2 regions of the Micromonospora sp. S-DT3-3-22 genome follow, and region 1 is predicted to be linked to the other one. Evidence: riboswitches for the same ligand, from Rfam matches in the RefSeq annotation. Region 1 holds a riboswitch; the other holds the start of a gene.

The links. Region 1 has a riboswitch for thiamine pyrophosphate ahead of H1A17_RS10665 (ECF transporter S component). Riboswitches for the same ligand answer to the same signal wherever they lie in the genome.
Region 2: it holds a riboswitch for thiamine pyrophosphate, as region 1 does, so the genes downstream of both, thiE (thiamine phosphate synthase) here and H1A17_RS10665 (ECF transporter S component) in region 1, are expected to answer to the same signal.

The regions. Positions count from the first base shown of each region.
Region 1 covers NZ_JACGMO010000026.1:55,721-62,754, forward strand. The annotation lists gene gndA (NADP-dependent phosphogluconate dehydrogenase) at 1-675, opposite strand, end outside; gene H1A17_RS10650 (hypothetical protein) at 1,065-1,316, shown strand; gene H1A17_RS10655 (energy-coupling factor transporter transmembrane protein EcfT) at 1,441-2,241, opposite strand; gene H1A17_RS10660 (ABC transporter ATP-binding protein) at 2,294-3,721, opposite strand; gene H1A17_RS10665 (ECF transporter S component) at 3,755-4,345, opposite strand; TPP riboswitch at 4,422-4,527, opposite strand; gene H1A17_RS10670 (alpha/beta fold hydrolase) at 4,630-5,460, shown strand; gene H1A17_RS10675 (DUF6328 family protein) at 5,588-6,091, shown strand; gene H1A17_RS10680 (hypothetical protein) at 6,198-6,365, opposite strand; gene H1A17_RS10685 (cellulose binding domain-containing protein) at 6,607-7,034, shown strand, end outside.
Region 2 covers NZ_JACGMO010000027.1:14,512-21,545, forward strand. The annotation lists gene H1A17_RS10775 (thiazole synthase) at 1-678, opposite strand, end outside; gene thiS (sulfur carrier protein ThiS) at 684-884, opposite strand; gene thiO (glycine oxidase ThiO) at 895-1,965, opposite strand; gene thiE (thiamine phosphate synthase) at 1,959-2,585, opposite strand; TPP riboswitch at 2,580-2,688, opposite strand; gene H1A17_RS10795 (ThuA domain-containing protein) at 3,027-7,034, shown strand, end outside.

The DNA of each region.
Region 1 (7,034 bases):
CCACTCCCGGAAGATCTCCGCGATCTCCGCCGGGGTCGCCCCCAGCCCGGCCCGCAGCAGGTCGTACGCCTCGGCGATGAGCTGCATGTCGGCGTACTCGATGCCGTTGTGGACCATCTTGACGAAGTGGCCGGCGCCGTCGGGGCCGACGTGCTGGCAGCAGGGGACGCCGTCCACCTGCGCGGCGATCTTCTCGAACATCGGCCCGAGCTTCTGGTAGGACTCCGTCGAGCCGCCCGGCATGATGCTCGGGCCGAGCAGCGCGCCCTCCTCGCCACCGGAGACGCCGGTGCCGACGAAGTGCAGCCCGTGCTCGCGCAGCGTCTCCTCCCGGCGGCGGGTGTCGGCGAAGTGGGCGTTGCCGGCGTCGACGACGATGTCCCCCTCCTCCAGCAGCGGCACCAGCTCGTCGATGACGGCGTCGGTGGGGGCGCCCGCCTTGACCATGACGATCACCGCGCGGGGCCGCTCCAGCGAGCCGACGAAGTCGGCCAGGGACTCCGACGGCACGAAGGTGCCCTCGTCACCGTGCTCGGCGACCAGGCTGCGGGTGCGCTCCGGGGAACGGTTGTGCACCGCCACGGTAAACCCGTTCCGGGCCAGGTTCCGGGCCAGGTTGCGACCCATCACCGCCAGCCCGGTCACGCCGATCTGCGCCGTCGCCTGTTGCGTCATGTCGTACCCGCCACCTCTCACGTCACCTGTGTGCTGCGACCGTATCGCGCGCCCGCGAGGGCCGGCAGCCGCAGTCCACCCAGTGTCACAGGGTGGTCGCATGGGCCCGACGGGGGCCACAGTCGTCGGCCGGAACGGGTTGTCGGGGGAAAGCGGGTGCGTCGGGTGCGGGGGTCGGTTAGCGTGGCGGCATGCGCATCTGACGCCCTTCTCCAGCGCCGACCCGCCGCCGTGGCCGTGGGTCCGCGTGCTCGGGCGTCCGCGTCTCCCGCCCCCTGCTGACAGGGGATGCCTCGTGGCCGGTCGTCCGGAGCCGATCCCGTCCGTCGACCATCCGCCCGCCGCTGGCGTGGCAGGGTGGCCCTCCGCACCTCGTCAGGAGGCAGCGTATGCCCGCCAAGCGCAGTCCGAAGAAGTCCCGTCGTCCCGTACCGTCCCCGGTGGAGGTGGACGCGGCGGCGCTCGCGGCGCTCACCGTGACGCCCACGCATCCGGTTCCCCTCGCCGTCGCGTCGTCCCACCCGGAGGTCGCCGCCCGGTCGACCCCGCCCCCACCGCCGTCGCGGTCGGGCCGGTCGGTCCGGGCCGGCTCCACCACCGCCCAGGGCCAGAGCCGCCGGTACGCCTTCCGCCGCAGCTGACCCGCCCGGCGGCCCGTCACGCCAGATCGCCGAAACAGCGGTATCCGAGGGTTCGGATACCGCTGTTTCGGCTCAGTGCTGCCGACGGCCTGCCGCTCGGCGGGCGGGACTCGGGGCGGGTGGGTCAGCCGATCAGGGGGCGGAAGGTGCCCAGGGCGATGCTGATCGCCAGGGCGCCGGCGGCCAGGGCTGCCGCTCCGGCGACGAGCAGCCAGTCGGCGGGGCGGAACACCTGGTGGCGGGCCACCGTACGCGGGGTGCCGGCGTCGAAGCCCCGGGCGTCCATCGCCACCGCCAGCCGGGTGCCGCGCCGGATCGCGCCCACCAGCAGGGCGAACGCCGTGGCGGCGAAGAGCCGCAGCCGGGCCAGCGGGTTACGGCCGGCGTCCACGCCCCGGGCCCGCCGGGCCATGGTCAACATCTGCCACTCCTGGCCGAGCAGCGGCACCAGCCGGAACGCGGCCAGCGCGCCGATGGCGAAGCGGGCCGGGGCCTTCGCGTTCTGCACCAGCGCGTCGGCCAGGTCGGTCGGGTCGGTGGTGGCGAAGACGATCACCCCGGGCAGGGCGACCGCGAACATCCGCAACACCAGCCCGAGCGCGGTGACCAGCACCCCCGAGGTGACCAGCAGCGGCCCGGCGGCCCAGAGCACCGGACCGGAGCGGTCGGCGGCGAACAGCACCAGGGTGACCAGGATGCCGACGGCACCGGCCAGCAGCGGCCACGCCCGGCGGGCCAGCACCCGGTAGCGGATGCCGAACAGCGGCAGCAGCGCCAGCTCGACGGCGATCGCCACCGCCGGCGCGACCGGGTCGAGGCTGGCGACCAGCAGGAACGAGAAGACCAGCCCGGCGGCGAGCTTCGCCACCGGGTTGCGCCGGGCCAGCGGCGCACCGGGCGTCGCGACGGGTTCCAGGCCGATCACGACCGCCGCCACGCGGGTGGACGGGCCGGGCGGGGGAGCGGGGCGGGGGCGCTCACGGCTGCTCCCGGGCGGGGCGCAGGGTGACCGTCCGGTCGGCGAGCGCGGCGACGAAGTCCCCGTCGTGGGTGACGGTGACCACGCCGTGCCCGGCGTCGCGCAGGTCGGCGAAGAGGTCGACCAGCTCACCCCAGGTGCGGCGGTCCTGGCCGAAGGTGGGTTCGTCGCAGATCAGCAGCCGGGGCGCGGTGGCCAGGGCGGTCGCCACGCTGAGCCGCCGGGCCTCCCCACCCGAGAGGGTGTACGGGTTGGCCCCGGCGAGCCGGGTCAGCCGCAGCCGGTCCAGCAACTCGTCCACGGTGGCCCGGACGGCCGGTTCGGGGCGACCCGTCCGGCGCGGACCGAGGGCCAGTTCGTCGTGGACGGTGCGGGTGACGAACTGGTGCTCCGGGTCCTGGAAGACCGAACCGATCCGGCCGGCCAGCGCGGGGGCCCGCCACCGGTGCGGGGGCGTACGGGTGTCCCCGTCGGCCAGTGCGGCGGTGGCGGTCAGCCGGCCGCCCCCGGGGCGGAGCAGGCCGCCGAGCAGCAGCGCGAGGGTGGACTTGCCGGCCCCGTTGGGCCCGAGGACGGCGAGCGCCTCGCCGGCGCGTACCGCCAGGTCGGTGGGGGCCAGCCGGGGCGGCAGGCCGAGCCGGTCGGCGGTGAGCAACTCCGCGCCGGGCGGTCCGGCGGCCGGCCGGGCCACGCTGGGGTGGCCGGGCACCCACACCCCCTCGGCGGCGAGGGCGGCCCCGTGCGCGGCGAAGACCGCCTCCGGTGTCCCGTCGGCCCGGACCCCGCCGCCGGGGGTGAGCACCACCACCCGGTCGACCAGGGGCAGGGCGTCGGCGACCCGGTGTTCGACCAGGACCAGGGTGGTGTCGGGGTCCAACGCGCCGGCCACCGCCGTGCGGACCAGTTCCCCGCCGGCCGGGTCGAGGTTGGCGGTCGGCTCGTCGAGCAGCAGCAGCCCCGGCCGCAGCGCCAGCACGCCGGCCAGGGCGAGCCGCTGCTGCTCTCCGCCGGACAGCGCCGCGGTGGGCCGGTCCCGGTGGTACGGGAAACCGACCCGGCGCAGCGCCTCGTCCACCCGGGGCCAGATCTCGTCGCCGGGCACCCCCCGGTTCTCCAGGCCGAACGCGACGTCGTCCCCGCAGCGGGCCATCACGAGCTGGGACTGCGGGTCCTGGAAGACGGTGCCGACCCGCTCGCGGGCCTTGGCCGGGTCGAGGCCGTCGATCTCGACGGTGCCCTCCTGCTCGCCGGAGTCCGCCGGCAGCAGCCCGGCCAGCGCGGCCAGCAGGGTGCTCTTGCCCGCCCCGGACGGCCCCAGCAGCAGCACCCGTTCCCCGTGGTCGATGCGCAGGTCGACCCCGCGTACCGCCCAGGCCCGCCGCCCGGCGTGCCGCCAGCCGAAGCCGACCAGCCTCACCCCGGCCACGCCGTCGACCCCTTCCCGCTCGCCACGGCAGGGTCAGACGAGCGTGCGGTCGCGGGCGGCGGGGAACCGGTCGAGCACCCCGGTCTCGGCGAGCGCCCGGGTCAGGTACCAGCCGCCGACCCCGGCGACGACGGCGGCGCTGACCACGGTCAGTGCCGCGTACGGCAGGCGGTAGCTGGTCAGGGCGTACTCGGCGTTCCAGACGAAGAAGTCGAACAGGGCGGCGCTCAGCCCGGTCATCGCCCCGGCCAGCACCGCCACCGGCAGCCGGTACGCCCGGTAGCGGAACGCGGCGAAGGCCAGCTCCGCGCCGAGGCCCTGGATCAGGCCCTGCACGATGGTGACGCCGCCCCACTCGGCGCCGAGCAGCGCGGAGACGGTGGCGGCGACGGCCTCGCAGAACAGGGCCGCCCCGGGCTTGCGGATGACCAGGCCGCCGAGCACGGCCGGGACGAGCCAGACGCCGTACATCACGGCCTGGCTGGCCGGTGCGGCGGCGAACGCCGGGTCGGCGGCCTTCCAGACCAGGCCCCAGGCCCAGAAGATGACGCCGAAGGCGACGGCGATCACGGCGGCGACCACGATGTCGATGGTGCGCCACCGGTTGGTGGTGGTGTGCTGCATGTCGGTGCCTCCCAGTCCAGCGATCGAACCAGGAGAAGACGCACGCCGCGCCCGGCGGCTGCCGGACGGCGGCGCGGCTGGAGGTCGACCGAACTCCCTGCGCTGGCATTACCCAGATCAGGTTCGAGGGTCTGCGGGCGGTGCCCGCACTCTCAGCGCTGTGCGCTCCCCTGTCGGATGTGAAGTTGTCTCGGCAGACGCTAGCACCGACCTGCGGCAACGGCCCAGCAGGTCACACGGTTCCCGGCATTCGACGTCCGGGTGGGCTGGGTAGGCTGGCGATCGTGCGGGTGGCGGCGCGGGGTCTGACGTTCGACGTACGGGCCGGTGGCCCCGAGGGCGGCGAGGTGGTGCTGCTGCTGCACGGTTTTCCCCAGCACGGTGGGGAGTGGGACGCGGTGACGCCCGCCCTGCACGCCGCCGGGCTGCGCACGTACGCCCCCGACCAGCGGGGTTACTCGCCCGGGGCGTGCCCCGTCGCGGTGGCCGACTACCGGCTGCCGGAGCTGGTCGCCGACGCGGTGGCGGTGCTGGACGCGGTGGGCGTCGACGCCGCGCACGTGGTGGGGCACGACTGGGGCGCGGTCGTCGCCTGGGCGCTGGCCGCGCGGCATCCGCAGCGGGTGCGTACCCTCACCGCGGTCTCGGTGCCGCACCCGGCCGCCTTCGGGTACGCGTTGGCCACCGACCGTGGGCAGCGGGCGCGCTCGTCGTACATGGCGTTGTTCCGCCGGGCGGGCCTGGCGGAGCGGGTGCTGCTGGCCGGGCGGGGGGTGGTGCTGCGCCGGCTGTTGTCCGGCGTCGGCGACCCGGCCCGGGTGGCCCGGTACGCCGGGCCGATGCGGTCACCGGGCGCGTTGACCGGCGCGTTGAACTGGTACCGGGCGATGTCGGGGCGGGACATGAAGGCGGTCGGTCCGGTGCCGGTGCCGACCAGCTACGTGTGGAGCGACCGGGACGTGGCGATCGGGCGGGCCGCCGCGCAGGCGTGCGCCCGGCACGTGTCGGGGGACTACCGGTTCGTGGTGTTCGACGGGGTGACCCACTGGATTCCCGACGAGGCGCCGGGCCCGTTGGCCGAGGTGATTCTCGCCCGGGTGCGCGGGGCGGTCTGAGGGGTGCCGACGGAGCGCCCCGATCGGGGATCGTGAATCGGTTTCGGGCGATCGTGGATCGGGCACAGGCGTTGCTGCCGACGGGGGGTGCCCCCGTCGGTCGTACCGTCTGAACCGGAGGTAGCGCGTGTCGAAGGAATCCGAGAAGCAGCGCTGGCAGCGCAATTTCGCCGATCTGCTCCAGGAACTGCGGGTCGCCCAGACCGGCGTGCAGATCCTCTTCGCCTTCCTGCTGACCCTGCCGTTCAGTAACGGGTTCACCCGGACCAGCGAGTTCCAGCGGGACGTCTACATCCTCGCCCTGCTGTCCGCCGCCGCGGCCACCGCGATGATCATCTCGCCGGTCGCCTTCCACCGGGCGCTGTTCCGCCAGGGCCGCAAGCCGGAACTGGTCCGCTTCGCGCACCGGATGGCCTCCGGTGGCCTGGCCTTCATGCTGGTCGCGATGGTGAGCGCGGTCCTGCTGATCGCCGATTTCGTGCTCGACACCGGCATCGCCGTGGTGCTCACCGTGATCACCGGCCTGTGGTTCCTGACCTTCTGGGTGATCCTGCCGTTCGCCCGGCGCAACTGGGGCGACGACGACATCGACGACGACGATGACGACCCGGTGGTGCTGAACGGCGACTGATCCCGCCCCCGGGTGGTGGTGGATGCGGTGGGCCGGGGGCCCGTCCGGGCCGACGGCGGCCGGGGCGGGCCCCCGGCCCGTCCGCCGGTCGGGGCCGGCCGGCGGGTCAGCGGGCGATCGCCCAGGCCAGCACGGCGGCCAGGATGAGCCCGTTGAGCAGCGCCAGCACCAGGTACGCCTGCGGCGGGATCTTGCGTCCGCGCCGGACGAAGCTGACCAGCACGGCGGCGTACACCAGCAGCAGCACGGCGATGACGATCAGGAAGTAGAGCACCGCACCACCCTAGACGAGCCGGTCGTGACGCCCGACGACCCAGCATGACCGGCCCCGGCCCGGCGAGGGCTTCGCCCGGCGTGCCGGTCCGGCCAGGTGGAGGTGGGAGGGGGGATTGATATCGAGTAACATCGATTGTTGCCTCCTCTCGTCCCGGGGTGCGGCCATCGTCGCGGGGCTCGGGCGGCCGTCCAGTGGGGGCGGGCGACGCCGGCCCGGCACCGGCGACGAGGAGTGGACCATGAGAGCAGCACGGCGACGTCTCGCCGGACTGGGCGCGATCACGTTGGCGGTCCTCGCGGGCGGCGTGGCGGTCGCGGCCGGGAACGCCACCGCGGCGGCCACCGGCTGCCGGGTCGACTACAAGGTCACCAGCGAGTGGCAGGGCGGCTTCGGCGCGGACGTGACCATCACCAACCTCGGCGACCCGGTCGCCGGCTGGACGCTCACCTGGGCGTTCGCCAGCGGACAGCGGGTCAGCCAGGCATGGAACGCCACCGTCACCCAGAACGGGACGGCGGTCAGCGCCAAGGACGTCGGCTACAACGGCACCATCGGGACCGGGGCCGGCGTCAGCTTCGGGTTCAACGGCGCGTGGACCACCGCCAACCCGGCGCCCACCGCGTTCGCGCTCAACGGGGTCTCCTGCACCGGCGCGACCCCGACCGC
Region 2 (7,034 bases), on a different contig from region 1:
TACGCCGTGCCGCATGGCGGTGGCCATCGCCGTCGGGTCGGCGGCCCGGGTGACGGCGCTGGCCAGCAGCACCCCGTCGCAGCCCAGTTCCATGGCGAGCGCCGCGTCGGAGGCGGTGCCGATCCCGGCGTCGAGGATCACCGGCACGTCGACGCTCTGCCGGATGAGCCGGATGTGGTGCGGGTTGGTGATCCCCAGTCCGGAACCGATCGGCGCACCGGCCGGCATCACCGCCGCGCAGCCGACGTCGGCCAGCCGGCGGGCCAGCACCGGGTCGTCGGAGGTGTACGGCAGCACGACGAACCCGTCGGCGACGAGTTCCTCGGCGGCCCGCAGCAGCTCCACCCCGTCCGGGAGCAGGGTGCGTTCGTCGCCGATCACCTCCAGTTTGACCCAGTCGGTGTCGAACGCCTCCCGGGCCAGCCGGGCCACCTTGACCGCCTCGGCGGCGGTGTAGCAGCCGGCGGTGTTGGGCAGCAGCCGTACCGCGCACCGGTCGAGCAGGTCGAGCAGGCCACCTGCGGTGCCGGGGGCGGTGTCGACGCGGCGCAGGGCGAGGGTGACCAGTCCGGTGCCGGAGGCCCGGATCGCCTGTTCCAGCACGTGCAGGTTGGCCGCGCCGCCGGTGCCGAGGATGAGCCGGGAGGTGAAGGTGTGACTGGCGATGGTGAGGGGCATCCGGGTCACCCGCCCTGGGCGGCGCTGAGCACCTCGACCCGGTCACCGTCGCGCAGCACGGTGGCCGGCCAGCCGCCCCGGGGGACCACCTCGCCGTTGACCGCGACGGCGAGCCCGCGCCGTTGCCCGGTGACCGTGGCGACCAGGTCGGCGACGGTCGTGCCGCCGGCCAGCTCGCGTCCGACGCCGTTGACGATCAGTCGCACGTCTTCCTCCTCAGTGGAACCGGTCGGCGGTGAAGGGGGTGAGCAGCGGGTCCGGCTGACCGGTGACGATCAGGTCGGTGATCAGGTCGGCGGTGACCGGGGTGAGCACGATGCCGTGCCGGTGGTGGCCGGTGGCGGCGAGCACGCCGGGCCGGTCGGGCAGCGGGCCGAGGATCGGCGCGTTGTCCGGGGTGCCGGGGCGCAGTCCGGCGCTCGCCTCGGTCAGCGCGTACTCGGCGAGTTCGGGGACGAGGTCGACGGCGGCGCGGAGCAGGCGCAGCACCGCCCCGGCGGTCACCTCGGTGTCGGCGCGCTCCTCGACTGTCGCCCCGAGCACCACCTCACCGTCGTCGCGGGGGACGAGGTAGACCGGCTCGCCGTCGGCGTACCCCCGGATGACGTGCCGGAAGCCGGGCGGGCGGTGGTCGGGCGCGTGGAGCCGCAGCACCTGGCCCTTGACCGGGCGGACCGGCAGCCCGGTCAGCGCGGCGGCGCCGCAGCCGGCGGCGACCACGACGACCGGCGCGTCCACCTCGGCCAGTCGGGTCACCGCGCCGGGCAGCAGGGTCGCGCCGGCCCGTCCGGCGGCGACCCGCAGCGCGTCGACCAGCCGGCGCGGGTCGACCTGGTGGTCGCCGGGGGCGACCGCGCCGCCGCGCAGCCGGGGGGTCAGCGCCGGTTCGCGCTCCCGTAGCTGCGACGGCCGCAGCGCGCTGATCGGCAGCCCCAGCCCCTGCTGGTACGACCAGAGCCGGCGCGCCTCGGCCAGGTCGTCCCCGGTCAGCCCGACGACGAGGGTGCCGTCGGTGCGGTACCCGAACTCCGTTCCGGTGGCTTCGGCCAGTTCGGCGGCGAAGCCCGGCCAGCGGGCGGCGGACTCGGTGAGCAGCCCGGTCAGTTCCCGTTCCCCGAAGTACGCCTCGGCGACGGGGGCGAGCATCCCGGCGGCGACCCGGGACGCGCCGGAGCCGGGGGCCGGGTCGTGCACGGCCACCCGCAGGCCCCGGGCGGCGCAGCGCCAGGCGATCGCCAATCCGACCGGCCCCGCGCCCACGACGGCGACGTCGGGCCGGTTCAGCACGTCAGCGCCGCGATCAGTTCGGCGGTGGCCCGGCCCGGGTCGGCGACGGCGGACAGCGCGCCGACGACCGCCACCCCGTACGCCCCGGCGGCCCGCAGCGCCGGCACCGTGGCGACGGTGACCCCGCCGATGGCGATCACCGGCACGTCGACGGCATCGGCGACGGCGCGGATCCCGGCGGGGCCGATCGGGTCGGGCAGGCCGGTCTTGGTGGCGGTCGGGTGGCACGGGCCGACGCCCAGGTAGCTGGCCCCGGCGGCGACCGCCCGTGCGGCGGCACCCGGTTCCCGGGTGGTCGCCCCGAGCACGGCGTCGGGGCCGAGGACCCGGCGGGCCGCCGCGACGGGCAGGTCGTCCGCGCCGACGTGGCCGCCGTGGGCGTCCACCGCGAGGGCTACGTGCAGCCGGTCGTTGACCAGGCAGGTCGCCCCGTACGGCGCGCACTGCTCGCGCACCCGGCGGGCCAGGTCGTAGGCCTGCCGGTCGGTGGTGTCGTCGGTCACCCGGACCTGGACGACCAGCTCGTCGCGGGCCACCGGGAGGGCGGCCCGCAGGACGGCGAGCGGGTCGCACCCGGGGCGGGTGTCGGTGATCAGATGCAGTCGGCCGAGGGACGGCACGGCAACTCTCCTCCCTGCGCCGGCATTACCCGGATCAGGTTCGACGGTCGGGGGCTCTCAGCCCCCCTCTCAGCCCGGTGTACCGGGCTCCCGTGGGTCACGTGCCTGTGACCGTACGACAGATCCGCTGATCCGCCAAGGGGTGTTAGATTGATCCAGCAACGTCGATGGCTACTATTTTGGGCTTGTATCCACATAAGCCGGAAAAGCGAGTCGCCGATACCGAATCGTTACATGCTCATGCCTTGCCGGAAACCAATCCAGCGGCGCTAATTTGTTCAACCGATCGACATTATTCCGGTGCGAAGCCTCGGCGTGGCCCGCACCTGATCGCCACCGGTGCGGACCTCGGCGGGCCCACACCGATCCGACCGGGGACGGTCTGCGGCGAGTCGTCCCCATGCCCCCACCACTGTCCAACGCGGACAAAAGGAGCATGGAGTGTCTCCATCCCGCCATCGCCGCGCACGTCGCGGTCCACTGGGTGCCGGTCTACTGGCCCTCTCCCTACTCGCCAGCGGTCTGATCGGCGGCACCGCCGCCCAGGCCGCTCCCGTCGCGCAGGCCCGGCCCCAGGCCGCACCCGCGCCGGCGGCGGCAGCCGCCGCCGAACCGTTCTCGGTCCTGGTCTTCTCCAAGACCGCTGCGTTCCGGCACGACGCCATCCCGGCCGGGATCGCCGCGATCCAGAAGCTCGGCACCGAGAACGGCTTCACCGTCGACACCACCGAGGACGGGGCCGCCTTCAACGACACCAACCTGGCCAAGTACCAGGCGGTGATCTGGCTCTCCACCACCGGTGACGTCCTCGACGCCACCCAGCAGGCCGCGTTCGAGCGCTACATCAAGGCCGGCGGCGGCTACGCCGGCGTGCACGCCGCCTCCGACACCGAGTACGACTGGGCCTGGTACGGCAATCTGGTCGGCGCGTACTTCTCCGGCCACCCGGCCAACCAGCAGGCGACCGTCAAGGTCGAGGACCACGCGCACCCGTCGACCGCCGACCTGCCGGACCGCTGGTCCCGGTTCGACGAGTGGTACAACTTCCGCACCAACCCGCGTTCCAAGGTGCACGTGCTGGCCAGCCTGGACGAGAAGTCCTACAGCCCGGGCGCCGGCGCGATGGGTGCCGACCACCCCACCGCCTGGTGCCAGGACTACGACGGCGGTCGGTCCTGGTACACCGGCGGCGGCCACACCCAGGCGTCGTACACCGAGCCGGAGTTCCTCAGCCACCTGCTCGGCGGCATCCGCACCGCGGCCGGGGTCGAGAACGCCGACTGCGGCGCCACGAAGACCTCGAACTTCGAGAAGGTCACCCTCGACAGCAACACCAACAACCCGATGGAGCTGGACATCGCTCCGGACGGCCGGGTGTTCTACGCCGAGCGTGACGGCCGGGTGCAGATCGTGAAGCCGGACACCGGCAACACGGTCACCGCGACCCGGCTGGACGTCTTCACCGGCAACGAGGACGGCCTGCTCGGCCTGCGCCTCGACCCGGCCTTCGCCACCAACAAGTGGATCTACCTGTACTACGCACCGGCCGGTGGCGCCCCGCGCAACTACCTGTCCCGGTTCACCGTCAACGGTGACACCATCGACAAGGCCACCGAGAAGGTCGTGCTCCAGGTCGACACCCAGCGCAACACCTGCTGCCACGCCGGCGGCAGCATGACCTTCGACTCGAAGGGCAACCTGTACCTCGCCACCGGCGACAACACCAACCCGTTCGAGTCGAGCGCCTTCACCCCGATCGACGAGCGGGCCGGCCGGCAGGACTACGACGCGCAGCGCAGCGCCGGCAACACCAACGACCTGCGCGGCAAGGTGATCCGGATCCACCCGGAGGACGACGGCACCTACACCGTCCCGACGGGGAACCTGTTCGCCCCGGGCACCGCGAAGACCCGTCCCGAGATCTTCGGCATGGGCTTCCGTAACCCGTTCCGGATCGGCGTCGACCAGAAGACCGACACCCTCTACGTCGCCGACTACGGGCCGGACGCCTCGGCGGCCAACCCGAACCGTGGCCCCGAGGGCCTGGTGGAGTGGAACATCGTCGCCACCGCCGGCAACTACGGCTGGCCGTACTGCACCGGCAACAACAAGGCGTACAACGACTACACCTTCCCGTCCGGGCCGAGCGGCGCGAAGTTCGACTGCGCCGCGCCGGTCAACGACTCGCCGAACAACACCGGCCTGACCAACCTGCCGCCGGCCATCCCGGCGACGGTGGACTACGGCTACGCGGGCGACCCGCGCTTCCCCGAGATCGGCGGCGGCGGCGCCCCGATGGGCGGCCCGGTCTACCGCTACGACGCCGACAGCACGTCGAGCCGCAAGTGGCCGGCGTACTACGACGGCAAGGCGCTGCTCGGCGAGTGGAACCAGTCGAAGATGTACACGATGCAGGTCAGCGCGGACGGCAAGTCGCTGATCGACATCAACCAGCTGCTCACCGGCATGTCCATGATCCGCCCGATGGACTTCGAGTTCGGGCCGGACGGCGCGCTCTACCTGATCGAGTGGGGCACCGGCTTCGGCGGCAACAACGACGACTCCGGGGTCTACCGGATCGACTACACCGCCGGTGACCGCGCCCCGATCGCCGAGGCCAGCGCCGACCCCACCTCCGGGGCCGCACCGCTGACCGTGAAGTTCTCCAGCGCCGGGTCCCGTGATCCGGACGGCGGCACGCTGACCTACGCGTGGAAGTTCGGTGACGGACAGACCTCCACCGAGGCGAACCCCACCCACACGTACGCCACGGCCGGCGACTACACCGCCCAGCTCACCGTCACCAACCCCAAGGGCCGTACCGCCGTGGCGAACGTGCCGGTGACGGTCGGCAACACCGCCCCGACCGTGACCATCGAGTTCCCGCCCAGCGGCGGGTTCTTCGACTGGGGCGACCAGGTCAAGTACACGATCAAGGTGACCGACCCGGAGGACGGCACCGTCGACTGTGACCGGGTGCAGCTTCAGGTGCTGCTCGGCCACGACGAGCACGCCCACCCGCTGGAGCAGCACACCGGCTGCACCGGCACCGTGCAGACCTCGCTGGCGTCCGGGCACGGCGCGGAGGCCAACGTCTTCGCGGTCTTCGAGGCCACCTACACCGACGACGGCGGCACCGGCGGCGCCGGCCCGCTGACCGGTCGGGCGATCGAGATCCTCCAGCCCAAGCGCAAGCAGGCCGAGTACTACACGGCCACCGGGCGGGCCCCGGGCAGCACCGGCGGCGGTGACCCGGGCGTGCAGAAGGAGACCACCAGCGACACCGCCGGTGGCGGCCAGAACATCGGCTTCATCGAGGACGGCGACTGGTGGTCGCTCGTCCCGGCCAACCTGACCGGGGTCGAGCAGATCCGGTTCCGGGTGGCCTCCGAGGTCCAGGGCGGCCGGATCGACGTGCACGCCGGTGCCGTCGACGGTCCGGTGGTGGCCACGGCCACCGTGCCCGGCACGGGCGGCTGGCAGCAGTTCGTCGACGTGACCGCGCCGGTGACGGCCGGTGCGGAGGGCGCGCTGTACTTCGTCGCCAAGGACCCGGCCGGTGGCGCCGGTTCGCTGTTCAACGTCAACTGGATGGACTTCATCGGACGGGGCGTGACCGACAACGCGCCGCCGCAGGTGACGGCCACCGCCACCCCGGCGACCGGCACCGCGCCGGTCACCGTGACCTTCACGGGCACGGCCACCGACACCGAGGGTGACACCCCGCTGACGTACGCCTGGGACTTCGGTGACGGCGGGACGGCGACGACCCTGAACGCCACCCACACCTACACCACCCCGGGCACCTTCACCGCCACCCTGACGGTGACGGACAGCCGGGGCGCGAAGTCCTACGCGACCGTCCCGGTCAAGGTGGACGCGCCGAACAACTCCTGCCTCGGGGCGCGTTCGGACGAGTTCACCGGCAACACCCTCGACAAGGACCGCTGGACGGTCGTCCGGGAGAACCAGCTCTACTCGGTCTCCGGCGGGTCGCTGCGGCTGCCCACCGCCTCCGGTGACCTGTACGGCACGACCAACGGCGCCACCAACCTGGTCCTCCAGCCCGCACCCAGCGGGGCCTGGCAGGCCACCACCAAGGTCACCCTGCCCGTCACCGCCAACTACCAGCAGGCCGGCCTGCTGATCTACGGCGACGACGACAACTACGCCAAGGTGGACCTGCTCTACAGCGGTTCCCGCCGGGTGGAGTTCATCCGGGAGACCGCCGGTTCGCCCCGCAACGAGGGGGCGGACGCCACCGCCGCACCGGCCGGTGACACCATCTGGCTGCGGCTGATCAGCGACGGCACCAACCTGACCGCGGCGTTCTCCGGCGACGGGACGACGTTCACCCCGGTCGGTCGGTCCGCCGCGCTGGCCGGCATCACCAACCCGCGGATCGGTCTGTTCGCCCTCAACGGTGCCACCACCGCCCCGGTGGTGGAC